2 linked regions of the Spirulina subsalsa PCC 9445 genome follow. The protein of the gene in region 1 binds, or shares a complex with, the protein of each later gene. Links are inferred from orthologs where the notes say so. Each region holds a gene or a part of one and is shown in the gene's direction. Other genes may lie near its edges.

What was found.
Region 2: the proteins of xseA (region 1) and xseB are in contact, whole or in part, in a cryo-EM structure (PDB 8TXR), measured with the Escherichia coli proteins. The link is inferred for Spirulina subsalsa PCC 9445 from one-to-one orthologs.

What each region holds. Positions count from the first base shown.
Region 1 is NZ_JH980292.1:1,533,459-1,548,950, reverse strand. What follows is about bases 8,404-11,248. They hold xseA (exodeoxyribonuclease VII large subunit), read left to right. Parts: upstream 8,404-9,177; coding sequence 9,178-10,320; downstream 10,321-11,248. Other genes in these bases: SPI9445_RS0107190 (ATP-binding response regulator), read right to left, coding at 10,261-11,248; SPI9445_RS0107200 (hypothetical protein), read left to right, coding at 8,404-8,821. In the rest of the region: SPI9445_RS24715 (diguanylate cyclase domain-containing protein), read left to right, coding at 1-2,341; SPI9445_RS0107215 (sodium:solute symporter family protein), read right to left, coding at 2,481-4,277; psaM (photosystem I reaction center subunit XII), read right to left, coding at 4,687-4,782; SPI9445_RS0107210 (PhnD/SsuA/transferrin family substrate-binding protein), read left to right, coding at 5,176-6,045; SPI9445_RS0107205 (sensor histidine kinase), read left to right, coding at 6,048-7,889; more of SPI9445_RS0107200, read left to right, coding at 8,141-8,403; more of SPI9445_RS0107190, read right to left, coding at 11,249-11,457; SPI9445_RS0107180 (response regulator), read right to left, coding at 11,764-12,174; SPI9445_RS0107175 (sensor histidine kinase), read right to left, coding at 12,167-14,473; SPI9445_RS27400 (hypothetical protein), read right to left, coding at 15,032-15,492. UniProt on the Escherichia coli protein: Bidirectionally degrades single-stranded DNA into large acid-insoluble oligonucleotides, which are then degraded further into small acid-soluble oligonucleotides.
Region 2 is NZ_JH980292.1:4,229,892-4,245,411, reverse strand. Bases 5,509-8,381 are described here. They hold xseB (exodeoxyribonuclease VII small subunit), read left to right. Parts: upstream 5,509-6,775; coding sequence 6,776-6,988; downstream 6,989-8,381. Other genes in these bases: purH (bifunctional phosphoribosylaminoimidazolecarboxamide formyltransferase/IMP cyclohydrolase), read right to left, coding at 7,091-8,381; SPI9445_RS0119410 (MBL fold metallo-hydrolase), read left to right, coding at 5,858-6,733. Also shown: SPI9445_RS0119420 (translocation/assembly module TamB domain-containing protein), read left to right, coding at 1-4,646; SPI9445_RS0119415 (inorganic diphosphatase), read left to right, coding at 4,825-5,337; more of purH, read right to left, coding at 8,382-8,617; SPI9445_RS0119395 (Uma2 family endonuclease), read left to right, coding at 8,776-9,432; SPI9445_RS0119390 (Uma2 family endonuclease), read left to right, coding at 9,506-10,246; SPI9445_RS0119385 (Uma2 family endonuclease), read left to right, coding at 10,320-10,997; SPI9445_RS0119380 (metallophosphoesterase family protein), read left to right, coding at 11,079-12,836; SPI9445_RS0119375 (DMT family transporter), read left to right, coding at 12,928-13,794; SPI9445_RS0119370 (NAD-dependent epimerase/dehydratase family protein), read right to left, coding at 13,809-14,798; hemE (uroporphyrinogen decarboxylase), read right to left, coding at 14,874-15,520. UniProt on the Escherichia coli protein: Bidirectionally degrades single-stranded DNA into large acid-insoluble oligonucleotides, which are then degraded further into small acid-soluble oligonucleotides.

The sequences.
Region 1 (15,492 bases):
GATTTTTCTTTCTTGGCAACATGGAAATTGTCCAAGATCCTTACAAAGTTATGGCTTAAATGGGTGGTTACTCTGTGGTCCGATGAATGATATTGATCGAGGTTATCATTTTGGCAAGGTGGCGATTGAATTACTGGATCAGTTGAAGGCTAGGGAGTTTACAGCTAAAATCTATTCAACCTATGGCGCATCCATTGGCTGCTGGAAAATGCCTATTCGGGACACCATTCCTTTTTTAGAAAAGGCGATTAAAGGAGGGTTAGAAACGGGTGACTTAGAGTTTGCCTGTCATGCCGCTATTTTCTTTTGTGAACATCCCTTTTTTGCGGGGGAAGCTTTGATTAATGTCATCAAGCGGCAACGGTTTCATCTGCAATTAATTGAGAATTATAAACAAGAGTATCAACTGAATTATCTAACCATTATTACTCAAGTTGCATTGAACCTTCACCAAGCAGATAGTTTTCATGAGCTAATGGGTGAATTATTCGATGCGGAGCTAATGTTACCCCTCTTTTTAGATACCCAAAACATCAATTCTGCTTTTTATACGCTGTTTGGTCAATTAATCTTAGGCTATACCTTTAAACAGTATGATCAGGCCTTTGAAGCAGGTCAAAACGCTTGGCAATATCGAGCGCCCATTGTGGCTTTATTGGTGTTCAGTCAATATAGCTTCTATTTCAGCTTAACCCTGTTGGCTCGCTATCCTCTGAAGGCGGAAAAAACTCCCTCCCTCGCGGCGGATTTGGCTGTGCTGCAAGAGCATCAAAACCGCTTGCAAGGTTGGCAAAATCATGTTCCTGAAAATTATCAGAATAAATGTTTGTTGATTGAAGCCGAAAAAGCGAGAGTAGAGGGGCGATGTGTGGAGGCAATGGATTTGTACGATCAGGCGATCGCACAGGCCCAGGCTGCGGGCTTTGTCCAAGAGGAAGCCCTAGGCTATGAACGGGCTGGGGAGTTTTACCTTGCTTGGGGACGGGAGAAAATTGGTCGTTGGTACCTCACAGAAGCTTATTATGCCTATATTCGCTGGGGTGCGATCGCCAAAGTACGCGCCCTCGAAACCGAATATCCCCAAATCTTCGACCCCATCCGTCGTCAACAACGCCAAGTCACTAGCCCCCAACAAACCACCAGCATCATCACCACCAGCAGCAACACTAACATCATCGAACAGTTAGACCTCCCCACTATGATGGCGGCCACCCAAACCATCTCAACGGAAATGGTTCTCAGCCATCTGTTAGATAAATTCCTCCGCATTCTTATGGAAAATGCCGGGGCAAATTACGGAGTATTAATGCTCAACTCCGGGGAGCAAATCACCCTAGAAGCCGTTGCCCACCTCAACGACGAACAACTGAATATTCGGCAAACCATCCCCCTGGATATTCACCAGACCTTACCCCAGACGATTCTGCAATACGTCCGACGCACCCAAGAAACCATCGTGTTAGATCAGGCCTATCGCAACGGACGCTTTACCGAAGACCCCTATATTAAGCAAAATCAAGTCTGTTCCGTCCTCTGCACGGCGATTCTCTATCAAGGACAACTCAAAGGGCTGATTTATCTCGAAAATCGTCAACTCCCCGAAACCTTCACCCATGAACGCTGTCTCGTCCTCGACCTCCTGACGACTCAGGCCGCCATTTCCATCACCAATGCTCAACTCTACGAACAGGTGGAACACTATGCTCAAACCTTAGAAAAAAAAGTTCAGGAGCGAACGGAACAATTAACCCTGAAAAACGCACAACTCCAAGGCGAAATAGAACGCCGTCAAGCGGTAGAAGAAGCTTTAACTGAAGCCAACGCCCAGTTAAATCGCTTGGCCTCCTTGGATGGTTTAACTCAAGTGGCCAATCGTCGGGCTTTTGATGCCTATTTAGCCCAAGAGTGGAGCGAGGCGCAACAAACACAACAACCCATTGCCCTGATTCTCTGCGATGTAGACGAGTTCAAAGCTTATAATGACACCTATGGTCATGTTTTAGGCGATCGCTGCCTAGTGGATATTGCCGAGGTCTTACAGCAACAACTCCCTCGCCCCACAGGTTTAGTCGCCCGCTACGGAGGGGAAGAATTCGCCCTCATTTTGCCCGGTTTTGATAGCCCTGCCGCCATAGCCCTCACCGAGCAAATCCAACAAGCCCTACAAAGTCTATCCATTCCCCACGAAGCCTCAACCGTGAGCGATGCTGTCACCCTCAGTCTAGGGATTGCCGCCCTCATTCCCCCAGAGGGAGGCGCTCCGAGTCTGTTAATTGAAGAGGCAGACCAAGCGCTGTATAGGGCGAAAAACCAAGGCCGGAATCAGTATCAAGTTAGTTAGGGCTTGCTGAATAACTCTACTTGTGGGGTTAGGGAACAGGGAACGGGAGCAGGGGAGAATTGATAATTATTCCCTATCACCTATTACCTATTCCCGACTCCCGATTCCCGACTCCCGATTCCCGATTCCCTATTTCCTCTCAATCAAAACTATCATCATCCTCCAATCCCGGCCGAGGAATAGCGGGGAGTTGACGACGATTTAAGCGCCGGAGTGCGAAACCACTCAAAACCGCCACAATGAGAGAACACCACCCGGTTAAAGGTTGTAATAATAAAAAGCCGCCGATGGTGAACATTGAACCAAACAAAAGTAACGTCGCTGTCACCACGCGCAAGGCATCCAGACTTAAATCTTGACCGGGTAAAATCCCCGTCCGTAATCGTTGCCTGTGCCAACCTAACCCACTGGGGCGGACTTGGCGATAAAATGCGTCTAGGGTTGCGTCGGACTCCGGAGGGGTGAGGAACATCACGGTAATCCAGACTAAAGCGGTGAGGCCGGAAATCACCATTAAACGCACGCCGAAATCTGGGATAAGTTCATTCAGTACCGGGGAAGTGCTGGTGATTAAACCAATAACAAATCCGCACAACATGGCGGCTAATTCCGCCGCCGCATTAATCCGCCACCAAAACCAGCGCAAGATTAAAACTAAACCGGGGCCAGTGCCAATGGCAATCACTAAACGGAAAACGGTGGCCACATCGGTAGCATAAAAGGCCGCAATTGCCCCGAATACGGTCACTAGGACGGAGGAAAGCCGCCCCATGAGGACTAACTCCTGTTGGTCGGCATTGGGGCGTAGAAAACGCAAATAGAGGTCATTGGTGAGGTAGGACGCGCCCCAGTTGATGGAGGTGGAGACGGTACTCATGAAGGCGGCAATGAGGGAGGCGACGACTAAGCCTAGTAGACCGACGGGGAGGAAGTCTAACATGAGTCTAGGATAGCCTAGTTCGCGATCGCCTAAATCGGGATAAATCACCACGGCCACCAAGGCCACCACCACCCAGGGCCAAGTTCTCACCACATAATGGAGGAGGTTAAAAAACCAGGCCGCTTTTTCCGCTTCCTCTTCATCCTTGGCGGCCGCCAATCGTTGGATAAACTCACCCCCCCCATCACTACGCCGAAAAGACCACCACTGCACGAATAAATAAGCCGAAAAGGTCGAGGCCGTAATCCCGGCCGTATCACTCCACGTTAGATTCAGATGAAAGGGAACAAAGGCTAAAACATCAATATCCGTCGCTTGCTGCACGGCCGGAATGAGTTCCCCCATCCCCCCCACATGATTCACCGCAATCACCGCGACAATTATTGCCCCAAACAAAGCCAGGAAAAACTGGAAAAAGTCCGTAGCGACGACTCCCCACAATCCAGAAAAACCGGAGTAAATAAGCACAAACACACTCACCCCGATGACACTCCACAGCTTGAGATTGTCTCCCGGAGTGATGCCCAAACTTTGCCACAACTCTAGGGCATCCACCACCTTAACCATGGCTAACATCGCGTAGCCAATACCGATACAGTTAATCGGCACGGCAAATAAAAAGGCCTTAGTTCCCCGTAAAATGGCCGCCATTTTGCCCCCATAGCGCATTTCCGTAAGTTGGGCATCGGTGACAATTTCTGACCGTCTCCAGAGGCGGGCGAAAATATAAATCAGGACAACGTGGGCAATGCCAAAACTCCACCATTCCCAATTCCCGGCAATGCCTCGCGTAGCGACGACTCCGGCCACATAGAGGGGGGTGTCAATGGAAAAGGTGGTGGCCGCCATGCTGGTTCCGGCTAACCACCAAGGCAAGGAGCGCCCGGAAACAAAGAAATCGACTAAACTTTTAGAACCTTGGCGGGAGAGGAATAAACCCACCCCCATGGTCAAGGCTAAATAGGCTGAAATAATCCACCAATCCAATGCTTGCATAGTTTCTCTTATGCCAATTTAACTTGAGTTGTGTGCAGTAGGGGAAGGTTTGGGGCACAGGGAACAGGGAACAGGGAACAGGGGAAATTCAGGCTTTTGCCCTCAAGTCTTTTAGGGTCTGCTGAATATCTCTCTAAGCACTGTTTAATAAGGTTTTCAGCCGTTTTGAGAGCGAGAAAGTGCAAGGTTTTAGCGATAAAGAATCCAAAAGGCTTGCTTTTTTCCGACTCTCTCTCCCCCTTCTCCCCTCTCCCCCTTCCCGTTCCCTAACCCCACGAGTAGAGTTATTCAGCAAAACCTATTTAATTTGGTGTTAGATTTGCCTGAATGCGGGCGTTTGGTTGATTGAACCCAAAAAAATTGGAGTACAGCAGCGCTATACCCCAACTTAGCTAAGGGAAAAAGACTTTTACTTATAAAGTTCGGTGGAAAGGCGGAAGGCCAAGATTCCGGGAATCAAAGCAATCACGAGAGCAACCAGAACTTGTGTATCGGATAAGGGCATGGTTCGATGAATCTCCTTATTGAACAGATAATTTATTCCCCACTTTGCGTTAAGATTGCCCCTTTCTGAGCGCAATCGTTACAAAAATAAATATAAAATTCAGGTTTTGGGGGTCTAGAATTTGGCTGGTCTTAACCCGGTCTTATTAAGGAGATAATCTCCCGATTAGTTATATTTGCTACATTTAGAGAGTTGGAGTCTCTGGTTGAAGGGAACGGGGAGTCGGGGAACAGGACATCTAAAATAGTGAACCATCTCTTCTCTTTGAGACGCGGCGGGTTCTTGTAGCGTGGCAGAGGAAAAACAGACTGAAAAACGTTGTGGTTTAGGTTCGCAAAGTGAGAGGCGAATTGGGGGGAGCGAGCTAGATTTTGCAGTTAGAGGTCAAACCTTATGAAACGGCGCAATTTTTTGGGTTACGCACTGCTTTTTCTGGCGGGATGTAGTGCTAGTCAGCCTTTGTCGAATGCTTTAGGGAGTCGGGAGAAACTCCGATTCACGGTGACGGATTTAAGCAGTGTGGAGGAACTAGAACAGTATTATGGGGAGTTCCGAACGGCCTTAGCGGGTATTCTTAACCTGCCTATTGAATGGTATGCCGTGCCTAATTTTATGGCGGCGGCTGTTGCGTTACAAAATGACCAGGTGGATTTTGTCTTAGCGGGGCCGTCGGAATATGTGACGATTCATGCCCGGACGAATGCAATTCCCCTTGTGGGGGTGACTCGCCCCAATTATTATTCTTTGCTCTCTGTGCGGGCAGGGAGCGAAATAGAGCGGGTGGAAGACTTGAAGGATAAAACCATCGCTATGTGGTCGATTGGGTCTACCAGTGGTCATCTGGGGCCGACTAAATTATTGATTGATGGGGGGTTAGACCCTAAAACCGATGTCAAGATTGAAATGTTGCGGGGGGAAGGACTAGATGCCTTGAAGGAGGGACGGGTGGATGCTTGGGGGGGAACGTTTTTGCGCTACCAAAATCATTTGCAACAACGGGGATGGTCTGAGGAGGACTTTCGGGTTTTGGTGCGGGGGGCGCTGTTGCCCAATGATTTGTTTATGCTGAGTAGTCGGTTTTCTGAGGCGGAAGTGCAGGAGTTGCGATCGCAAATTCTCGCCCATCAAGACTCCCTTCTCGCTAGTTTAGCAGAAGCCGACGATGACAAGTATGTAGGGGCAGAGTTTGTCGAAGCCAAAGATGAAGATTACAACATGGTGCGGGAAGTCTACCAAGCTATTGGTCAAGGAGAGTTCTTATAATCATGGCTGTTTTTAATGTTCCAGACGGTAGAATCAAGTCTACCCTAAGCTTTCCTCGCTGGATGCTCAAAACTAAGAGTATCAATCGCCGTTTTGGTATAGCCAAAAAAATTGGCTATGGCTACGCTGTGGTGATTGTGATTGCTGTTTGTGGCATTGGAGCCGGGTTAGTATTTGGCGACTACTATCAAAAAAAAGCCCAAGAACGCTTAATCCTAGCCCATCGTCAACATATCTTAATTCAAGAACTCGAAAGTGCCGTTTTTCAGGTTCGTCTCCATCCTCAACAATTAATGACGGTGTTAGGGGATTCTCTTTGGTTTGAGTATGAAGTGAATCAGTTTAAAAGCCATGTCGAAGAATCTCAAATCCTAATTCGGGAGTTAGAAGGCTTTATTACCAGCGATGAAACCGATATTGTGGTTGACTCCCAGAGTTTTCAAGGGGTTTTGCAAAGCTATGAACACACGATTGAGGGGTATGATCATTTGATGACGGAGTTATGGGGCAATTTTGACCCCCTTCGTTTATCTGAGGAAGAGCTTCCCGCCGCCCAGCGCCTAGTGTTAAACCGCGTCACCCAAGCCGATTTTAAGCATTTGCGCGTCCAGTTAGAACGCCACTCAGAACATCTGACGCGCATTGCTCAAAGAGCCAGTCTTCAAGCCACAGAAGCGAATTTACAACTTTTGGCCGCTAATCAATTGCGCTTGCGTGTCATTGTTGCCAGTCTGTTCCTGTTTACCAGTTTAGCCGCTTGGTTGGCTTGGCGAACCAGTCGAACTATTGCCGAACCTGTAGAAAAGGTGACTCATCTCGCCCAACGAGTGGTTAAAGAGGGCAATTTTCACCTGCGGAGTAATGTTCGCAGTCAGGATGAGGTGGAAATGTTGGCGACTGCACTCAATCAGTTAATTCAGTGGATGGGGGACTATACGCAACAGTTGCAAGAAGCCCAAGAAACCTTAGAGGAACGAGTTCAAGAACGCACTCAAGAATTACAGAAAACTCTCCAGAATTTGAAATCTACCCAAGCCCAGTTAATTCAGTCAGAAAAAATGTCTAGTTTGGGGCAAATGGTGGCGGGAGTTGCCCATGAGATTAATAATCCCATTAATTTTATTCACGGGAATTTACTACACTTGGAACAGTACAGTCAGAGCTTATTTGATGTGATTAGCTATTATCAACACAAGTATTCTGAGGTGGATTCTGAATTAGAGGAATTATTAGAAGAAAGTGACTTATATTTTATTCAACAAGATTTGCCCCAAATTATTCAATCCATGAAAATGGGGAGTAGTCGCATTAAGAATATTATTCTCTCTTTGCGCAATTTCTCCCGTTTAGATGAGGCGGCGATGAAAGAGGTAGATATTCATGACGGGCTAGAAAATACGATAATGTTGTTAAACAATAAACTACAACATCAAAAAATTGAAATCATTAAAAACTATGCAAAGTTACCCCATATTTTGTGTTATCCTGCCCAACTTAATCAAGTTTTTATGAATATTGTTAGTAATGCGGTAGATGCTTTAAATGAAGGAAATAGTTTAGTTAAAAAAATCTGGATTACAACATCATTAGGTGAACAAAATAATTCAAAGCCTAAAATTATTGTTCAGATCAAAGATAATGGCAATGGGATTAAGTCTGAGGTAAAAGCCAAGTTATTTGATCCTTTTTTTACCACCAAACCAGTGGGAAAAGGGACAGGGTTAGGGTTAACGGTTTGTTATCAAATTATTGAACAACATCAAGGGACTATTGATGTTTTTTCTGAGGTAGGATCTGGGACAGAGTTTGTGATTTCGCTCCCACTTGCGCCAGAACAGATATGAGTAGCCCACAAAGGAATGGGGAGTTCCCGGCAATTTTTTTGAAAAGCCGTAGTGAATAACACCAATGGGTGGGTTAAGAGGGGAGCGACTTCCAAAAGGTGCGATACAATAGGACGGTTTCATCCTCATTCCTCCAACTCGGGGCAATTCCTGCGGACTCCTAGAATTCGGAGAATGAGTCACTCGATCAAGTAGGCAGGAATCAGGGTGTTAGGTTAGTTGCGTACAGTTATTATGGTTGAACAGGTTTTATGACTTTTTCTTGGCAAACGATTGGGACGGTTCTTTGTTGTGGTGTGGTGATGGGGGTTGGTAGTCCTGCGATCGCCCAACGGATAACCCCCCATGATGCTAGGGTGGAAAATACCCTAAATCTGATTGCCCAGTCTGCGATTCCCTCTGGGTGGCAGGTGATTCAGGGGAATGGGGTAGCGTTAGCCCTCCCGAATAGTTATTATGGCGGAAATCCCAGTACGGATTTAGAACGGATTGAAGAGCAACTGGGGGAAGTGATTCCCGACTCCGCCCAACGGGTGAATATTATTCGCCAAAGTCCCATCCCCTTTGCTCTGGTGGCGTTTCATTCTCAGGTGGATTCTCAAGGGACTTTAGCCAGTGTTAATATCACTTCTGCTCCCATTCCCCCCAATACAGAGATTTCAACTTATTTGGATGCAACGGCGGAATTGTTGAGTCAGCGCTTTGAGGTCTTGCAACGAGAAATTGTCCGGGTGAATAATATCTCATCGGGTCGTATTGTCACTCAAGCGAGTATCACGACCCAAGACAATGAAAAGCAAGAATTACAGCAGTTGTTGTATCTAATTCCGGGACGAGATCGGGTTTATATTGTGGTGTTCTCGTCTAGTGTGGTCAGTTTCCCTCAGCAGTTGCCTGTGTTTGAGCAAAGTATTGAAACCTTGGCGTTTTAGGTAGGGCTTGCTGAATAAATAAGGGAATTGGGAGTCGGGAGTCGGGAGTCGGTGATAGGGAATAGGGAATAGGGAATAGGGAATAATTAGGGCTTGCTGAATAAGTCCGAGAGTTGGGGAATCGGGAGTCGGGAGTCGGGAGTCGGGAGTCGGGAATAGGCAATCGTGCCAGTTTTAGATGATCTGTTCCCTGTTAAGAGTTCCCTGTTCCCTTGTTGAGCCTAGCATAGGCGTGTTATTCAGCAGACCCTAATTATCAATTCTCCCCTGCTCCCCTGCTCCCCTGCCCCCCTGCTCCCCCTCCCCCCTGTTCCCCCTTCCCCGTTCCCTGTTCCCTATTAAACTACAGCCTACCCATGCCCGAAACTGCCCTCTCTGTTGCCGGACTCACTCAATACCTAAAAGACTTACTCGAAGAAGACCCCCAACTCCAACAACTTTGGGTCATGGGGGATGTGACCAGCCTGCATAATCATGTCAGTGGTCTGTTTTTTACCCTGAGTGATTCCGAGGGGATGGCCGCCATGAAGTGCGTGGTTTGGGGGAGTTTGCGCGATCGCCTGATCCAAATCCCCAAAGTCGGCCAACAAGTCTGTGTCCTCGGTAGCGTCCAACTCTTCACCAAGCGGGGAGAATATCAACTCAGAACCCTGCAAATCCTACCGATGGGGGAAGGATTACAAGCCCTGCGCGCCAATCAACTCAAAGCCCGTTTAGCCGCCGAAGGCTTCTTTGACCCTGCCCGCAAGCGCCCCCTCCCCCCCTACCCTAAACAAATCGCCGTCGTCACCTCCCCCACCGCCGCCGCTTGGGGGGATATTCAACGCACCCTAGAACAACGGAATCCGGGGGTGAGGGTGTTATTCTCCCCCGCCATTGTACAAGGGGATCTCGCCCCCGCCTCCATTGCTAAAGCCCTCGCCCGAGTCGAACGGGATAATCGCGCCGAGTTAATCATTCTGGCGCGGGGGGGTGGTGCGGTGGAAGATTTGGACTGTTTTAATGATGAACGAGTGGTGCGGGCGATCGCACTCTGTGAGCGCCCCGTCATTACAGGCATTGGACACCAACGGGATGAATGCCTCGCCGATCTCGTCGCCGACCTCGCCGCCCACACCCCCACCGCCGCCGCCGAGTTTGCCATCCCTCCCATCGCCCAACTCTACCAAGCCCACCAACAACGACAACAGGCCCTCACCCGCGCCCTAGTCCGCCGTTTTGAACAAGAAAGCCAACACCTCCAAAGCCTAAAACAGCGACTTATGGAACTCCCCGCCCACAGTCGCCCCCTCCAACAAGCCCAGACCCGTCTCCACCTCTGCCAAGAAAAACTTGCCGCCCTCAATCCCCAAGCCGTCCTAGAACGGGGTTATGCCCTCGCCCGCCAAGAGAATGGCGCGCTGGTGCGTTCCCCAGAGGACGTGAGTTCCGGGCAAATTCTAACCTTGCAACTCCCTCGCGGTCGGATTACCGTGCAAGTGATTCAAGACCAGGGGTAATTCCACCCAAAACGTCGTCCCTACCCCCACCTGACTTTCCACCCGAATCGTCCCCCCGTGGGCTTCCGCGCAATGTTTGGCGATCGCCAACCCCAAACCCGTCCCCGTAATATGCCCCACATTGCGCCCCCGATAGAACGGTTGGAATAGCTTGATCTGATCCTCCCAAGGAATACCAATCCCGCGATCGCGCACTTCAAACAAAACCGACTCCTCCCCCACCTGCACCTCAAACTCCACCATTGCCTCTTCGGGAGAATACTTAATCCCATTCGAGAGCAAATTCTCTAAAATATGCCGCAATAACCGCCGATCCCACAGGCCTTGAGGATGCTCTCCCTGCCAAGAAAACCGCACCCGCTTCATGCCAACACTCCCCTCCAACTCCTCCACCAAACCCCAGCAGAACTCCTGTAACGACAACGGCAACAACTCACAAGGCAACTGCTCCATCTCCGCCTTGCCAATCAACAGCACCTCATCCAACAACTGCGCCATACTCTTACTCGCCAGACGAATCTGTTGGAACAAGCGGATTTTTTTATCCTCCGTCAACCGATCCTGATTATCCTGCAACAACCCCGCCGACAATAAAATAGTATTCAACGGATTGCGGAAATCATGGGACAACATCGACACAAACTCCGACTTGAGTTGATTCTGTTGTTGCGCCGCCAACAACAGCGCCACCTTCTCCTCAATCTGGCTTTCTAGTGCCTCGTGACTCTCCCGCAAAGACTCCAGCGCCCGTTTCCGTTCCACCGCATAAATTAACGCCCGGATTAATGTCTCGGTATTATTCACCTGACGCTTCACTAAATAATCCTGCGCCCCCCGACGCATGGCCTCCCGCGCCAAATCTTGATCATTCGTATTCGTCAACACCACAATCGGCACATGAGGCGCACACACCGCCAAGGGAGACATAGCCGCCAAACCCTGACTATCTGGCAGCGTTAAATCCAGTAAAATCACATCAAAGGCCACCTCACCCAGCTTAATTAAAGCCTCCTTCAGTCGCTTAACATGAACCAGACGGCAGGAAACCGAGTGAGAGTCATTGAGAAGCTCACGTAACAATCTGGCTTCAGCCAAGTTGTCCTCAATCAGTAAGATATTTAGGGAACTTGCAGGCATAGTTTTCGGGGGGCGCAATTTCTCCTTAATGATGTTGGCTAAACCTCAGGCCGCACCTCCAGATTGATTGCTCAAGGATCAAGGTTGTTCTCAATCCCTATTATAAAATTAACTTGAAAAATAGTCCGATCTTGGATTCTTTTTGAGATAATTCCACATTTTGAGATCCCCCCAGACTCTTTTCAACTAAGGGGTTCTCGGTAAAATTGTGAGCGTGAGAATTCACCGGGTTGATGGGAAAGCAACCTAGAAGGAGTTCCCGCAAAATAACCCCTAGAGCCGCTTCAAAGTCAAGAGTATTTAAGCTTAACTTTCTGAAGGTAGCGTCACAGTTTTTAACCAAAAATCCTCAATTCCCTTCACAATTTCAAACAACTCGTTCAGGTTTCGAGACTTGGTAATATAACAATTCACGTGCAACTCATAACTCTGGGCAATGTCATCTTCATTATGAGAAGTCGTTAACACCACCACCGGAATCCGTTTCAAATTAGGATCCGACTTAATTTCCGCCAATACTTCTCGCCCATCCTTGCGCGGTAAATTCAAATCCAAGAGAATTAAATCCGGTCGGGGGGAATCTATATATTCCCCCTCATGACGTAAATAAGCCATTGCGTCCATCCCATTACGCACCGTAATCACTTCATGGGGGACTGTGCTATGTTTTAACGCTTCTTGGATTAAACGAATATCCGCCCGATTATCCTCAACCAAAAATATTGTTTTGCAGATTGCGCTCTTTGCGTCGTCGCTCACGATCACGTCCTCCTATGGGAATCGTAAAATAGAATGTTGCGCCCTGTCCCAGTTCCGACTCTACCCAAATCCGGCCGCGGTGACATTCGATGATTTTCTTACAGATCGCTAGTCCCATGCCTGTTCCGGGGTACTCATCCCGGGTATGGAGACGTTGGAAAATGACAAAAATCCGTTCAGCAAATTGGGGATCTAAACCCATCCCATTATCCTGAACCGAAAACAGCCATTCTTCCTCAAGTCGGTGCGCCCCAATATGAATCACCGGAGGGGCCTCGCTGCGGAATTTAATCGCGTTGACAATCAGATTCTGGAACAACTGCATTAATTGCGTCCCATCGGCCGTTACCATGGGTAAGGAATCATAGGTAATAGTCGCCTGATTCTCCGCAATGCGCCCCCGTAGGTTGCCCAGCGCCCGTTTTAAAGCCAGTTCAACCTCGGTGAGTTCAAATTCAATGCCCTTCATATCCACCCGGGAATAGGCCAAAACATCATCAATCAGGGTCTGCATTAAACTCACCCCTTCCACGGCAAAATCAATGAATTCGTGGGCATCTTCATCCAATTGCTGGTTATACCGCAAGGCTAACAGTTGGACATAATTCGCCACTTGGTTCAAAGGTTCTTGTAGGTCATGGGAGGCCACATAGGCGAATTTCCGCAATTCGGCGTTAGATCGTTCTAAATCTTGGGCGAGTTGGGCTAACTCATCGGCCTGACGCAGAACAATGTTCACAATGGCCTTGCGCAGTCCTAGGGCGGCCTTCACTTCTACCCCTTGCCACGGCAGGGATTTCAGACGGACGGTTTCTTTCCACAGTTCAAAGGATTTGCGGGGGGACAGTTTGACGGTATCCGCTTCTTGGGTGGTTTCGTAGGCCTTACCGGGATCTCCCCCCCAGTTGACGGTTTGAATGACTTCAGGACGGAACCACAACACATAATTCTGTTTGGAAATGGGAATAGCTAACAGACCACTGGCTACGTCTTTAAAGGTTTCTGCGTCGGAATACCAGCGCGCTAAGGAGTCGGTGCAGAAGATTTCCCGATCTTCCATGTTTTTACTCAACCATTGCACTAAAAAGTTGAGGTCTTCGGCTTTAGGGACATTACCTAGGGTGATATACTGACCGCCTAAACAAATAGCGGCCCCTTGAGCGTTGGTGAGGTCTAATAAATTGGGCTGATGTTTGACTAATCCTTCCACAAAGTTGTCGTCTTGTCCCATGTGGTCAATGAGACGGGTTTGAATCGAGGCTAATTTGAGGTGATAATCATGGTCGGCGGTTTCTTCTCGGGCGGAAATTTCGGCAAAAATCACCTGACCGAGGAATTCGCAGGCTTTGCGCAGTTCGTAGGAGATAAATTTAGGGGTGCGGTGATGACAGGCAATTAGGCCCCACAGTTCCCCGTCTTGAATGAGGGAAATGGTGAGGGATGCCCCAACTCCCATATTGTGCAAATATTCGAGGTGACAGGTGGAGGGACTGCGTAAAATAGAATAGGTGAGGTCAATGGGGCGATCGCTTACCGGATGAATCGTCGGCACCAAAGAGACGGGAGTCGTCCAAGCATCCGGGATCTGGCGAATCACATTAGAAGCAAATAACTTGCGCGCCTGTTTGGGAATATCCGACTCTGGATAATGTAATCCTAAATACGGCTCTAACTCAGGAATCTTATCCTCTGCAATCACCACCCCATGACCATCCTCCTCAAACTTGTATAACATCACCCGGTCAAAGTCTGTCACTTTGCGCACTTCCTGCACAATGACTTGACAAAATTCCTCTAATGTGCGTGTTTTCTCCAGTTGATAAATGGAGGTTTTGGCGAGGTGATAAAAACTCAAAAAAGGAATGTTTTCCTGAGAAATAGCGGGTTCTAATTCAAGGATTAAATAGCCTTCAGGATTGCGGTGAAAGACCGCATCAAAAACCATATATTCATCGCCCTTTGTCCTTGCCCAAACTTTGCTAGGATTCACCCAATCAAAGTTATCTTCAGTCAATCCTATTTTTAAGGGTTCTATTTGCACCGAATCGAGGACATCTTCCAGATTTTTATGCAGAACTTGATCCGGTGAAACTCCTAAAATAGCTCGGGTGTTACTGCTGACTTGCAGAATTTTGAGATCCGGTTCACCCAGCACAAAAACTAATCCGTGGGGTTGGATTTGGCTAATCAAGTGAATGGGTTCTTCGGTTAAATTAACGAAGTTGTGCGTTTGGACTTGTAAGGGACTAATAACCATAGGTTTTAGTGGGTTTAAGGGAGGTAGTTAGGGCATAAAGGACGGTTTTATGTTGGCGGTTTTAGGTTGATGGTTTTAGGTTGACGATGAACCGAGGAAAAATAGATAAGTGGTGATTCTATTTAGCTTCCTTCCCCCAGTATAACTTAACTTTTTTGTTCAGGTCGGGATTGATGGCGGGATAGAAAAAGTTTGAATAACGCAACATTTTTGTTACGTTTTTTCGTGTAAATACACAAAAATTTAGGTTTTGTTATTAATATTTACCGTTTGTAGTTGCGCTTTAGCGCCCTAGATTTGAGGGCTAAAGCCCAACAACAAGCAATCTCTCCCCGTTTGTAGTTGCGCTTTAGCGCCCTAGATTGAGGGCTGAAGCCCAACAACAAGCAATCTCTCCCCGTTTGTAGTTGCGCTTTAGCGCCCTAGATTGAGGGCTGAAGCCCAACAACAAGCAATCTCTGCCGCTTAGAGTGGAGGCAGAGCCTCCAAGAGAGCGTTACTTGGCTCTGCCAAGTAACGAGGATGAGAGGGTGAATTCCTGTTCCCTGTTCCCTGTTGCTAAAAAATGAAAGGATTGCGTTGCATGGGTCGTAAATTAACCTGACATTGGGGCGGGTCAGGTAGGGTGCTATAATTGCAGGAATATAGGGCTAAACAACGGGGTTCAGAATTAAAGACACGCAACTCATACCCGTATTGTCTAGCCACAGCACCAAAACGGTTAACAAAACGGTATTGCTGCATATAGTCCATTTGCGCCCAAAGTTGGCGATTTACCACTAAGTCTAGACGTTTTTGTTCAGGAAAAGCCAGCCAATCTTGTAGTAGTTTACCCTCCCCATACTGTTCATAAGTCCACCATAAACTTGGGGTAGTTAGTGCTTCTTGGGAAATAGTCTCTGGGGTAATAATCCCTTGTTTTATTAAATTTTCTCGTTCTCTTCGTTGGATGAAATTAGAGTTAATACTACATTGATTCAGGGATTGAGTAAAACTATCCCAAAAAGGATCATTACTGG
Region 2 (15,520 bases), 2.7 Mb from region 1 along the record:
CCGGGGTTGATTTACCCGGCCAGCGCCTCGCCCGTCTCTACAATTTAAACCTTCCCCTCCCCCTAGAATCCCTTGAAGTTCAAGCCCAAGCCCTCATCCCCCTTGATAACTGGCAAAATTTGCGGGCAACGGTGACCAGTAACACCCTCCTAGGAGGGGGACAAGTGACCGTCCGCGACCTACAGATAGAAGATCAACGCTGGCAGGGCGTTGTACAAGCCCAAGGAGTCCGCTTAGGAGACTTATTGCCCCTCCCTGACTTCGCTCAAGGCCAAATCGGAGCCGCCAACGCCCAGTTACAAGTAGCCGGCCCCCTGCAACAATTCGCCCTCAATCGTCTGGAAGTACAGGGCAGCGCCAACCTCAGCCTAAGTGGAGGGACTGCCCAACTCACAGCCCTTCAAGTCTCCCAAGGGCGCTGGCAAACTAACTTACGGGCGAGTAATATTAATCTGCACAACAGGGAACAGGGAACGGGGAACAGGGAACAGGGAATCCGGAACAAGGTCATTACCGGCACCGCCAGCGCTAACCTCCAACTCACTGGCTCCCTTGAATCCTTTACCCCCGACACCCTCACCGCCCAAGGACAAGCCAGCCTAAACCTAGCCGGGGGAACCCTGCAAGCCCAAGGCCTCACCTTCCGCAACAATCAACTCCGCACTACCCTCCGTTCCCAAGGCGTACAAGTGGGACGCATCACCCCCCACCTCCTCCCCCCTAACCTCGCCTTACCCCCCTTGGGAACCCTAGATGGGGAGTTAGAAGTCTCCAGCCAGTTAGAGATAGGGACTCAACCTGATTCCCCACTCCTCACCTTAGAAAACCTCCAAGCCACCGGAAACATGGGAGTTGGTGTCGGAGGGGGACGAGTTAGCACCTCGCGCCTCACCCTCACCGGGCAAACCCTCACCGCCGATGTTCAAGCGACCGGAGTTACCCTCGCAGCCGTGAGTCAAAATCTCCCCCGGGCGCTCAACCCCTCCCAATTGGGTGTAGCATCAGGCAGCGCCCAACTGCGCGCCAACCTAAACACCCTAACCGATGCCCAGAGTTGGAACGCCCAAGGGAGCGCCACCGTGCAACAGGTGGGAGGGGGACAGGTGGCCGCCCGTTTCCAACTCAACCAAGGAAACTGGCAAGGACAAGTTAATCTGGCGGCCGTCCAACCCCATCGCCTCACTCCCCAACTCTCCCCAGAATGGCTGGAAACCGCCAGCGCCTCCCTAGATGTAGCCGGAAATTTAAGGGACTTGACATTGGGCGCAATTCGTGCATCCGGTTCAGCCCGTTTAGGCGTAGCTGGGGGACAGGTACAGGCCAACCAGATCCAACTGAGTGGGGGCAACCTGACCGCCCAACTCCTGCCCCAAGGGGTACAACTGGGGAGGATTACGCCCCAACTGCGGGGGAGTTTAGGGGGAGAATTGACCGTTGGGGCTAGGGTGGCCGATTTCCAAGTGGGCAACACCCAAGCCACCGGGCAGATCCGCCTGAGTCAAGGGGTTTCCCTGATCACCGACCCCCTCAACGCCCAATTCGCTTGGGATGGGCAACAGTTAAATCTGCAACAAGTCCAGGCCGGCCAACAGTTGACCGCCCAAGGGACAGTTAATCTGGATGGGCAGGCCCTACAACGAGGGGACTTTAGCCCCAATGTAGTCCAACAGTTTAATCTCGCCCTGGCGTTGAATCATCTGCCCCTCAACCGGATTCCCCAAGAAATCGCCGCCTTAGACCCAGAACTCCTCGCCCTCGCTGGAACCGCCAGTTTTAACGGACAACTGTCCGGCACCCTCAACCAACCCCAAATTCAGGGCAGCTTGGCTTTAAACAACCTCGCCGTGAATGATTTGGCCTTTGACCCCACCCTAGCCGGATCCCTGCGTATTATCGCCGGACAGGGAGGCGTGGTGGACTTACAGGGAACCCGACAAGATAGAGTCTATGCCGAGTTAGGCCCTGGCTACCTCCCCACGACCTTTGATCTCCGCCTTAATGCCATTGCCGCCACAGGTGAAACTACAGGGAATCTCCTCACCGCCCAAGTGGAACAATTTCCCCTTGCCCTCGCCAAGTCCCTCATCCCCCTCCATCTCCTGCCCCCCACCGTTGCCACCCAGCCTTTAAGTGGGGATTTAGCAGGGGAGGTCAATCTCAACTGGGCAACGGGGGATCTAGTGAGTCATCTTGCCATTACTCAACCCACCCTCGGCCCTCTCTCTGGGCAACAGTTCACCGGAACCCTCCAATGGCGTAATGGCATCCTCGCCCTAGAAGAGGGACAATTCCGCAACGGAACCACCACCTACAACCTCAACGCCCAAGTTACCCCCTTAAGCCCTAACCCCCAATTCCAAGCCGCCCTAGGGGTGGAAAATGGGGATTTACAGGATGTCGTCACCACCCTTAACCTCTTTGACCTCGTAGACCTGACCAACCTCGCCCAAACCTTCCAAACCCCCCCCGACCAATTTGGCCGCGCTGTTGACCTGAACACGGTGGGGGTGGGCGACCCGAACACCACCGTTTACAACCAACTGCGCCGTCTCTCGGAAATTATCGCCCTGCAAAACCAACAGGCAGCCGCCAATCAGCCCCCCGTTCCCTTACCCCCCCTTGCTGAAGTTCAAGGGCAATTTAACGGCACCCTTACCGCCTCTGGTGCCCTCCAAGGGGGGTTAGAAGGGATTCAGGCGAATTTTGACCTGAGCGGCGAAAGCTGGTACTGGGGTTTCTATAATCTCGACTCTGTAGTAGCCCAAGGAGAATTAAATAATGGGGTGGTGCGAGTCTTGCCCCTAGAAATTGCCTTGGGTGGGGGAGAAATTGCCTTTAGTGGAGCCTTTGGGGGGGAAACCATCTCTGGTCAACTACAAATCACCGACCTCCCCATTGCTGAACTGCAAGAATTCCTCCCCCTCCCCCCCGACATTGGCTTTGATGGCACCCTGAACGCCAGCGCCACCCTAGGCGGCACTCGCGCCAATCCCCAAGCGAGGGGTCGCCTTGACCTACTCAATGCCAGTGTCAACGATACCCCTATTTCTAAGGCCACGGGCAGCTTTAACTACAGCAACGCCCGCCTACAATTCTCTGGTCGCAGTGTTCTAAGTACCGATGGAACCCCCCTCACTTTAGCGGGAGTTATCCCCTATCAACTGCCTCTCCCGGAAACCCTCCCCCCCCAAGATAATAGTCTTGAAATCACGGCTAAAGTCCAAGATGATGGCCTGGCACTGTTGAATATCGTCACCCGTCAACAACTGGTCTGGCAGGATGGGGAGGGGGAAGTTGACCTCAAAATTGCTGGAGCCATTGACCCTGAAACGGGACAATTAAGCCGCCTCAATGCCCAAGGGTTGGCCATTTTAGAAAATGGGGTGATTAGCTCTGAATTCCTCCAAGACTCTATCACTGACCTCAACGGCATTATCCAGTTTAATTTTGACAATATCGCGGTAGAATCCCTCTCCGGTAATTTTGGGGGCGGGGAAATCTTCGTCCGGGGTATCCTGCCCACAACGACTCCCCTCACAGATTCGGAAGAATCTCTTACTGTCTCCCTCGGCAAACTGGGGGTTAATGTGAAAGGGTTGCTGACTGGGGAAGTGCAAGGGGATCTGGTGATTGGGGGCAGTGTGTTAGAACCGCAAATTTCCGGGGATGTTGCTGTTGCCAATGGTCGCCTTGACCTCCTTGGGGCGGCGACGACTGGGGGCGGTGTGGGCAATGGCAATGGTCAAGGGGCGATTAATCAAGTCCAGTTGAATAATTTGCGCTTAACGTTAGGGGATAATTTTGTGATTCAACAACAACCCTTGTTAGAATTCTTTGCTCAAGGGAGTTTAGTGGCCAATGGCAATCTGTTGAATCCTTCCCCAGAGGGGGTGATTGAATTGCAACAAGGCACGATTAACTTGTTTACGAGTCAACTCCGGTTAGATCGCAACTATGAAAACACGGCCCGCTTTACGCCCCAAAGTGGTTTAGACCCTCAATTAGATATTCGCTTGGTGGGGGCGATTTTAGAGGCAGACCGTCGGGGTTATGTGGCGGATCCCTATGCTTCGGAAGTAGTGGATAATCCTATTGATGTGGGGACGGTGCGCACGATTCGCGTCGCGGCTCAAGTGCAAGGGTCTGCCCAAGAATTAGCCCGCAGTTTGGACACTTCCTCCAGCACGGGATCTGCGCCCTCGCGGGATATTCTGACCCTCACGAGTAGTCCTAACCGTTCCCAGACGGAGATTGTGGCGCTGTTGGGGGGTGGGTTTATTAATGCGGTGGCTGGGGGAGATAGTACGGCGTTGGTGGGGGGATTGGCGAATTTAGCGAGTAATGCCCTGTTGGGGGATGTGTTTAGTGAGGTACAGAGTGCGTTTGGTTTAAGTGAGTTTCGGATTTTCCCGGCGGAAGTGATTGATGAGGAGCGGGGCCGGACGGGAACGTTAGGTGTGGCGGTGGAGTTGGGGAAAGATATCGGCCGCAATTTCTCGGTGTCGGTGTTGCAGTATATCACGCCACCGGAACAGCCGACTCGTTTTAATGTGCGCTATCGGATTAATGAGAATTTTGTGCTGCGGGGGTCTACGGGGCTAACGGGGGAAGGTCGGGCTTCGTTGGAGTTTGAGTCGCGGTTTTAAGGAGTTATGGGGTTTACGGTGTGGGGGCTAGGACAAAGGGCTTAACTTGTCAGCCTTGCCTATTACCTATTCCCTAGCTGAACTGATATGATTTTTGGGGCAAGGTTGATCAAGGTCAACCCTTGAATGAGCCAGCCCAATCGTTGTTAATTATGTCCTACTGCCTTGGAGTGACTTCATGGATTTAGCTCGGATTCCCGCTCAACCCAAACCCGGTTTAATTAATGTTTTAATTGAAATTCCTGCCGGGAGTAAGAATAAATACGAATTTGACAAAGACCTGAACGCCTTCGCCTTAGATCGGGTGCTTTACTCTTCTGTTCAGTACCCCTATGACTACGGCTTTGTTCCCAATACCCTCGCCGATGATGGCGATCCCCTTGATGGTATGGTCATCATGGATCAACCCACTTTTCCGGGCTGTGTCATTGCCGCTCGTCCCATTGGAATGTTAGAAATGATTGATGGCGGCGATCGCGACGAAAAAATCCTCTGCGTCCCTGACAAAGACCCCCGCTATAGCCAAATCACCTCCCTTGAACAAATTTCCCCCCACCGTCTGGATGAAATTGCTGAGTTTTTCCGGACTTATAAAAACTTAGAAAACAAAGTCACCGAGATTTTAGGCTGGAAAGGACTCAACGAAGTCGGCCCCTTGATTGAAAAGTGCATCCAAGCCGGTAGCAAATAAACAATCTTAAGGTACAGTTAGCTTATGGGCTAGGACTCACTCTTGTGACCTAACTCACAAGCTAACAATCCGAGTCGCGCTAGTATTGGAAAAATCCCAGCTAGAAATTCCCGACTTACTCAAGGGTGCTAGTAGATTTAAAATAAAGAGCAAGGCAAATCCTTCACTCACGGTAACACTTGAGGAAGACCCGCCCCAACTCGGCTTATATTTTTCACCCCGAACTTTTTCAGTTCTCGGTTTTTGGACTCTTAGGGCATCAGGGTAAAAGCCCATCAGGGCAAAAGCCCATCAGGGCAAAAGTCCATTAGGGCAAAAAAAGCCGGACAAAAACTTGACTCGTCCGTGAATAGCTCACCGTTGAGCCTCCTTCTGTCCTAAGATAGAAAAAGTTTCGGGAGAATTACAGGGGAAGCGAACGAAAAGATATACTTTGAGATAGCTGCTAACCCAAGGCTATTCCGCCTATTTAGAGTGAACAATGTCACCCAATTCCCAGCCAGCAGCAACCAATGAGAAAATGCCAAACAGCCATGTCCAGGAGGAGAGCCTTGCTGTGAGCTTTGATGTTCAGTTTTGGGGCGTTAGAAATCAGATTGCGACTCCAGGCAAAGACACAGTGCGCTATGGTGGGAATACTTCCTGCGTAGAAATGCGAATTGGGGAGGCACGTCTGATCTTTGACGGAGGAACAGGTTTGCGCGCCCTAGGCAACAGTCTTCTCAGTCAAATGCCTGTCGAAGCCCATATGTTTTTTACCCATTGTCATTGGGATAGGATACAAGGTTTTCCCTTCTTTGTCCCCGCCTTTATCCCCATTAATCACTTCCACATCTATGGGGCTGAAGCGTCTAACGGCTCTACTTTTAAACAACGCCTCAGTGGACAAATGCTTGGTCCCAACTTCCCTGTTCCTATCCAAGTGATGCAGTCAAAATTAGAATTCCATGACATTCATTGGCAGGATAAATGTGTAGTGGGAGAAGGTATTGTCATCGAAACCTACATTTTGAATCGCGAACATCGCTCTATCGGTTATCGAGTTATTAGTCAAGGCAAATGCGTAGTTTACGCCATGACTCCTGATTATTTTACTGAAGAACATCACTCTAACTGGTTAGATTTAATCCGTCAGGCTGATTTATTATTATTAGCCGCTCCTGAAAATATTCCTCAGTTTCACTCGCCACCGAAACCTGAAGACATGAACAATCCTGTGGAGGGATTTTGGGAAAAAGGGATTAAAGTTGCTCAAGAGTTGGGCGTGAAACAAGTGATTATGTCTCTACATCACCCTGAGCATAATGATGATTATTTAGATTTAATGGAAAGTAAAATGCAGCAAAGTTTCCCCAATGCAACTTTTGCCAAAGAAGGAATGATCATAGCCTTGTGATGATCATATTCCTTCTAAAGTCAATTATTCTCAAGACAAATCATGTCCGAGTGGAACTACGAAACAACAGTTCAGGAAATAGAGACAATCATTCAACAAATTGAATCCGGTTATCTGCCTCTCGAAGGGATTTTTGAGCAGTTTGAGGAGGCCGTGCAGCAGCTCAAAAAATGTGAAAATTTTTTAAGCCAAGGTCAGGAACGGATGACGTTACTCATTGAGACACTAGAAGATGAGGACTTACCATTAGATTAGTTTGGGCCGGCTGAATAAGTCCGGGAGTCGGGTGTCGAGGAATCAAGAATTATTCGCTATTCCCTGTTCCCTACCCCAGTTATTCAGCAAGCCCTAGTTAATTTAGTGGAGAAAATGACGAATTCCCGTCAATACCATGACTAAACCTAGCTCATTAGCTGCTGCGATGGAATCTTGATCTCGAATTGAACCGCCGGGCTGAATAATGGTTTTAATGCCAGCGGCCGCCGCAGACCGTACTGAGTCATCAAAGGGGAAAAAGCCATCACTGGCTAAACAGGCACCTTGAGCAGCTTCTCCGGCTTGTTCTAGAGCGATTTTCGCCGCCCCTACCCGGTTCATTTGTCCGGCACCTACTCCCAACGTGACGCGATCGCGAGTAATAACAATGGCATTGGATTTAACGTGCTTCGCCACCTTCCAAGCAAACAGCATTTCCGCTAATTCCGCCTCGCTGGGTTTCTTCTCCGTCACCAGTTGCCACTCATCGGGTAAATCCACCCGATCATCAGTATCCTGAACCAAAAAGCCCCCCGCAATCACCTTAACCGTTGTCGCCGTCCCCGTCATCAAATCCGGCAACACCAACACCCGCAACTTAGACTTCTTGGCGAGAATTGCCTTCGCTTCCGGCGTACAATCTGGGGCAACAATACATTCTAAAAAGGTTTTCGTCATGGCCTGGGCTGTTGCCCCATCAATGGCTTGGTTTAACGCCACAATGCCCCCAAACGCCGAAGTAGAATCAGCATTAAAAGCCTTGTCGTAAGCTTCCGCTAAGGTTGCCCCCATAGCCACCCCGCAAGGATTGGTATGTTTCAACACCGCGGCCGCCGGTTCCCCCGTAAACTCCCGAATAATCCGCCTAGCGGCCTCCAAATCCACCAAATTGTTATAACTCAATTCCTTACCCTGTAACTTAATCGCCCCCGTCCAACCGTCCTCACTGGTTTTATACCAACTGGCGGGCTGATGGGGGTTTTCGCCGTAGCGTAGGGTTTGAATCGGAGTTCCTGACAGGGTAAAGGGGGCGGGATTCTCGGTAATTTGGGCAAAATAAGCCGAAATAGCCCGATCATAGGCCGCCGTCATCATAAACCCTTCCATTGCCCTCCCTTGGCGGAATTCAGGGGATACAGTACCGCCACCGTTGCGCAATTCAGTTAAGTAGTCTTCATAGCGGGCAGGATTACAGAGTACCGTTAAATGGGCGTAATTTTTGGCGGCAGCGCGGAGGAGGGTGGGGCCGCCAATATCAATATTTTCGATGGCATCGGCTACGGTGACATCGGGTTTCGCAATGGTTTGTTCAAAGGGGTAGAGATTGACGACGACTAAATCCAGAGGACGGATATTATTGTTGGCTAAGTCGGCTAAATCGGCTTCTAAATCCCGACGGGCTAAGATTCCCCCATGAATGCGGGGGTGTAGGGTTTTCACTCGTCCGCCGAGAATTTCGGGTGAACCCGTATAATCACTGACTTTTTTTACCGGAATCCCCGCTTCTTGCAGGACTTTTGCCGTGCCACCACTACTGATGAGTTCAAAGTCGAAGTTGTCCACCAATTGACGGGCTAACTCGACGATTCCGGTTTTGTCACTGACGCTGAGTAGGGCTAGTTTCCCCATGATGATTCTCCACAATACGGCAAGTGGTTATTATGGGGCTAAAATGTCCCACTTTGGGAATTTGCAAGGGAAGTTTTAACTTCTGTGGGTGGGTTAATGCTCTCCGGGATTGATTCTCCCCCGTTACAATAAAATGAGTCCTGATTTACTACAGAACGATGGTTCAAACCCCCATCCCTTCTAACCTCCTTTACCCCGATTCCGATGGTAAACCGATGGCTGAGAACACCCTTCAGTATCGCTGGATTGTCCGCTTAGTCTCCAATCTCAAGGAACTGCTCAAAGATGAAATTGCCTTTGTCGCGGGGGATTTACTCTGGTATCCTGTGCTAGTTCAGCGCCCCCCTGTACCCTGTCAAGCGCCCGATGCTATGGTGGTTTTAGGTCGTCCTGATGGGGACAGAGGGAGTTATAAACAGTGGGAAGAGGAAGATATTGCTCCGCAGGTGGTGTTTGAAGTGCTTTCCCCCAGTAATACCACCACGGAAATGGCTGCTAAACAACGGTTTTATGAAGAGTATGGGGTGTTAGAGATGTATTTTTATAATCCCCAATCCCATGATTTTTGGGGGTTTGAACGGGAGAGGATTGAGGAGAGTTTTCGTTTAATTACGCCCCTTCATTTGCCTTGGACTTCCCCTCTGTTGAACATTCGTTTTGAACTTTCGGGGGAGGGGTTAGTGATTTATCATCCTAACGGAGAACCGTTTAAGGAGCCGGGGGATTGGTTTGGGGAACGGAATTTGGCGCAACAACAACGAGATTTAGCCTTTGCTAAACTCGAAGAACTGGGAATTGACCCAGAAACCCTCTAATCTAGGTTTAAGGTGTAGAGCAGTCCCTCAATCCCCCGTTACAATAAAATGAGTCCTGATTTACTACAGAACGATGGTTCAAACCCCCATCCCTTCTAACCTCCTTTACCCCGATTCCGATGGTAAACCGATGGCTGAGAACACCCTTCAGTATCGCTGGATTGTCCGCTTAGTCTCCAATCTCAAGGAACTGCTCAAAGATGAAATTGCCTTTGTCGCGGGGGATTTACTCTGGTATCCTGTGCTAGTTCAGCGCCCCCCTGTACCCTGTCAAGCGCTCGATGCTATGGTGGTTTTAGGTCGTCCTGATGGGGACAGAGGGAGTTATAAACAGTGGGAAGAGGAAGATATTGCTCCGCAGGTGGTGTTTGAAGTGCTTTCCCCCAGTAATACCACCACGGAAATGGCTGCTAAACAACGGTTTTATGAAGAGTATGGGGTGTTAGAGATGTATTTTTATAATCCCCAATCCCATGATTTTTGGGGGTTTGAACGGGAGAGGATTGAGGAAAGTTTTCGCTTAATTACGCCCCTTCATTTGCCTTGGACTTCCCCTCTGTTGAACATTCGTTTTGAACTGTCGGGGGAGGGGTTAGTGATTTATCATCCTAACGGAGAACCGTTTAAGGAACCGGGGGATTGGTTTGGGGAACGGAATTTGTTGCAACAACAACGGGATTTAGCCCAACAGGAACGGGATTTATTGCAAGAACAACGGAATTTAGCCCAACAGGAACGGGATTTGGCGCAACAGGAACGCGATCGCGCCCTCGCTAAACTCCGGGAACTCGGAATTGACCCAGAAAACCTCTAATCTAGGTTTAAGGTGTAGAGCAGTCCCTCAATCCCCCGTTACAATAAAATGAGTCCTGATTTACTACAGAACGATGGTTCAAACCCCCATCCCTTCTAACCTCCTTTACCCCGATTCCGATGGTAAACCGATGGCTGAGAACACCCTTCAGTATCGCTGGATTGTCCGCTTAGTCTCCAATCTCAAGGAACTGCTCAAAGATGAAATCGCCTTTGTCGCGGGGGATTTACTCTGGTATCCTGTGCTAGTTCAGCGCCCCCCTGTACCCTGTCAAGCGCCCGATGCTATGGTGGTTTTAGGTCGTCCTGATGGGGACAGAGGGAGTTATAAACAGTGGGAAGAGGAAGATATTGCTCCGCAGGTGGTGTTTGAAGTGCTTTCCCCCAGTAATACCACCGTAGAAATGGCCGCTAAACAACGGTTTTATGAAGAGTATGGGGTGTTAGAGATGTATTTTTATAATCCCCAATCCCATGATTTTTGGGGGTTTGAACGGGAGAGGATTGGGGAAAGTTTTCGCTTAATTACGCCCCTTCATTTGCCTTGGACTTCCCCTCTGTTGAACATTCGCTTTGAACTGTCGGGGGAGGGGTTAGTGATTTATCATCCTAACGGAGAACCGTTTAAAGAACCGGGGGATTGGTTTGGGGAACGGAATTTGTTGCAACAACAACGGGATTTAGCCCAACAGGAACGCGATCGCGCCCTCGCTAAACTGCGAGAACTCGGCATTGACCCAGAAACCCTCTAAGTCTTAGGCTGAGGGAAAGCCCACCCTCCTTTTATGTTAAACCCCAAGTTTCGCCCCTCTAACAGGAATCGTCGGATATTCATGGCGATTCTCGTTTGTCTGCTCCCCTTTCTGTTAGCGTTGGGTTTAGCTTTACTTGTTCCCTCTCCCCCCCGATTGGATATGACCCTAGCTTCTTCTGCCGAACTCTTAACGGATCCCTTTTTACAATATCCCACCTCCGATTCTGTGCGGGTGGTATGGTTTACTGAGTTTCCGGGGGTGCGGCACTGGGTCAATTATGGGCGTGATTTGGAGTTAAAGGCGATCGCAACCAGCCAAAAACTCAGTCGTCTGCGAGAAGATACCCGTTCCAGAATTCCCACCCCCCCCACTCAACCCACCTTTCGCCCCATTTGGCGACACGAAGCCCTTATCACCCCCCTCACCCCCGGTCAACGTCTCCCCTACCAAGTCACCAGTCTTAAAACCCCAGAAGATCCCCTTTATAGCGCCGTCTTCACCCTCACCCCCACCCCACCCCCCGGCACCCCCCTAAAAATCCTCCTCACCTCCGATCATCAACTCATGCCCATGACGGCCGCCAATCTGCAAAAAGTGGTCGAAACCATAGGCTTTATTGACGGCGTATTCTTGGCCGGAGACTTAACCAATATACCCGACCGGGCCTCAGAATGGTTTGATGATCAACGAGGAGGAGCCTTTTTCCCCTGCTTACAAGGACGCGCTCAATATACCCTCGAAAAAAACGAACAAACCACCCTCTATCAAGGCGGGCAAATTATTCAAAATGCCCCCCTATTTCCCGCCCTAGGTAATCATGAAGTCATGGGACGTTTTTCCATGACCGAACCCCTCGGAGAACAGTTCAATCATGCTTATCCCCGCGAACAAGCAGAAGCCCATTATGCCCAACAATTCGCCAACTTAAACATCGCCGAAGATCCCACTTTTAAAGCTGCTTGGATTAAAGCCAATTCCTTTAATACTGATACCTACGAAGAAATATTTAGCCTACCGGAACATAGTCCGGGGGGTAAGAAATACTACGCCATTACCTTTGGGGATGTGCGCTTAATTGTGCTTTATATCACCAACATCTGGCGGGTTCCCAGCCTAGACGATACCGCATTAAGCCGCTACCGTGAACCAACCTATAACCTCCAAAACCCAGAAAAATGGGGTTATGGACAGCATATTTTTGAATCCATCCAACCCGGTAGTTCTCAATATGAATGGTTAATAAATGAACTAGACAGCCCAGAATTCAAACGGGCTAAATATAAAATTGTCATGTTCCATCATCCCCCCCACACACTCGGCGGAAATATCGTCCCCGCCTATACCAATCCGCGACAAACGATTCTCACTGACCCCACCGGGCAAGTGCAGAAAGTACGCTATGAATACCCACTAGAAGATGATCATATTATACAACACTTAGAGCCATTATTAACAGAAAAAGGCGTGCATTTAGTCTATTATGGTCACTCCCATTTATGGAATCGTTTCCGCAACAAAGCCGGAGTAAACTTTCTTGAATCCTCCAACATTGGCAATAGTTACGGGGCTTATTTCAGCGACGAAAAAAGACCCATTCCTGAAGGATATCAAGCAACCTATGTAGCCACCGGAAATCCCAACGGTTTAGAGCCAATTGTTCCGACAATTGACCCTCTATTCGATGAGCAAGGGCAACCCTTACCCTATATTGCCAGTAATGACATTACCGTATTTAGCATTTTAGACACCCAAAAAGGAACCATCAGTAGTTATCGTTTTGATACCAGACAACCCATGACCCAAGTTGTCAAATTTGATGAATTTGATGTGCGCTGAAACGTGAAATATAACCAGGGCATACGGAAATGGGCGCAAAACTAGGGAAAATAGAGCAGGGTTAATCACAACCACTCTGCTTACACCATCCATGATTTATTTTAAACTGGTTGCCACTGCGATTATCTGGGGGGGGACATTTATTGCCGGACGGATTATAGTTCAGGCGCTCCATCCCTTTTCTGCCGCCTTCTGTCGCTTCGCCCTCGCGAGTTTTTGCCTCGCCCTCCTCACCTACCATGTAGAACAGAAATTCCCCCGTGTCCGGTGGTCCCAAATGATTGGGCTGGTTGTGTTGGGGTTAACAGGGGTTTTTGCGTACAATACTTTCTTTTTTTGGGGTTTGCAAACTACCCCCGCCAGTCGTGCCTCATTGATTATTGCCCTCAATCCCATTGCAGTCGCTCTTGCTTCAGCCATTTTCTTACGGTATCGTCTCAGTTCCCTACAAATTGTCGGGATTCTCCTGTCCTTTTCTGGTGCGGCCTTCATCATCGCCCAAGGAAACCCCCTCCACCTCTTCCGGGAGGGCATCGGCACGGGGGATTTATGGTTATTTGGTTGTGTCATCAGTTGGTGTATTTATAGCATTGTCGGAAAGTGGGTGATGCAGGATTTATCCCCCCTTGTGGCGACGACTTACGCTTGTTTCATCGGGACTTTAGCCCTTTTGCCTCTCGCCCTCCATAGGGGGCTGTGGGAAATTTTGCCAGATTTGGCTCTCAATCATTGGTTGAGTTTAATTTATTTAGGGGTTTTTGGGTCAGCCATTGGCTTTAATTGGTATTACGAAGGAATCCGCTCCATTGGACCAACCCGAGCCGCCATTTTTATTAATTTAGTTCCGGTTTCGGCAATTATTTTAGGGGTTTCTTTACTGGGAGAAACGGTGACTCCTCTATTAATTGCTGGGGGTGTTTTAGTGTTGTTAGGAGTTTCTTCCACTAATTTAGGTTAATTATTATCTATGCCCTATTCCCTACGACGGGATGGAATACCACTGACTCGGAATATATCGGCAACGGTGGGACAATAAACGGGTAGGCCAAAGGTGGCAGGATTCACGGGATTTTTATACACAAAATGGCGGTAATTCATGCAGAATCGGTCCCAAGTGGCCATCTGAATCCGAAACAGAACAATGATGAAATTAGCAAACCAAAGGGTGAGGGGAATTCGCCAATAAATCCGATGGCCAAAATATTCGCAAACTTCAGCTACGGCATCATTGACGGTGGTGGCAGGATTGCCTAGAACAACTTGCTTGAGGTAAATATCATCGAGTTCGTTTACTACATCATAGGGGAGGGGATTATCCACTAAATAAACCACGACGCGGGCGATGTCTTGGCTATGGAGAAAGTGAAAGCTGGCATCCCCTCGAAACCAACGCGCTAAGGGAACCCATTTTACAATGTCTTTTAAGCCTGAAGAAATATGAGAATAGGGTTTATTTCCATCTCCTCCTAAGACTAAGGTAGGGAATAAAACGGTGATTTTCGGGGCAATCTCTAAGCGAGGAAGTTGGGTCATCATGTCGTACTTTGACCGAATATAATCTGTCCCGATTTGTCTCGCTTCTTCTAATAATTGGTTTTTTTGGTTTAATATGCTGGCCGTGGAAAAATATAAGACTTGTTCGCAAACTTTGGGATCTAATAAGTTTATTAGCCGCAATGTTTTAGCTACATTGGTATCAAAAACTTCGGCTGTTCCTCCCCAAGCATTAGCCGCTAAAATAGCAATATGAATGGTTTTTAAAAGGTCGCCAAACTGTTCAATATCCATCATATCCCCTTCTAATACGGTGATTCCGGGGCGGGCATTGTAATCAAATTTGAGTTTCGCTGGGTTGCGTACTAATAAAAACAGTTCATGGTCTGTTTCTTGAATTAGTAATTCGGTGAAGTAATGACCAATACAGCCACTTGCACCTGTTATAAAAATTCGCTTGGCTGTCATGGGCTGCTGCTATTACAAAGGATCAAATCTGTTCAAAAAGAGTGGAGAATTGATAATTGATAATTTAGGATTAATTTAGGCGTGAACGGCTAACAAATCGTTGACTTGTTTTCCCGTTTCAAAGAATACTCGGACGTGATCTTCTGGGGTGCCGGGGAGTACGCCATGACCGAGGTTCAAGATGTGACCTTGACCGCCTGTTTTTTGCACAGTGTCAATAATTCGCTCACGAATAAACGCCGGAGAACCAAATAAAACCCCCGGATCTATATTGCCTTGTACTTTCATGGTACGACCAAGACGTTGACGGGCTTCTGCCATGTCTACAGTCCAGTCTACGCTGACAATATCTACCCCCGATTGACCCATGCGTTCTAAAACGCCTGCACTGCCACTGATATACAGAATCAGGGGGGTGTCGGGATGGGTGGCCTTAACTTGACGGACGACTTGCTGTTGATAGGGAAGGGCAAAGGTTTCATAGTCTTGGGGAGTGAGTTGTCCCGCCCAAGAATCGAACATTTGCACCACTTGCGCGCCGCAGTCGATTTGATAACGAACATAAACGGCGATCGCATCGGCTAATTTACTTAGTAACTGATGCAGCACGGCCGGTTCTGAGAAGGCCATCCCTTTGATAATGGAATAGTTCTTAGAACTCTTGCCTTCCACGGCATAGGCCGCTAAGGTCCAAGGCGCCCCCACAAAGCCCAAAACCGTGG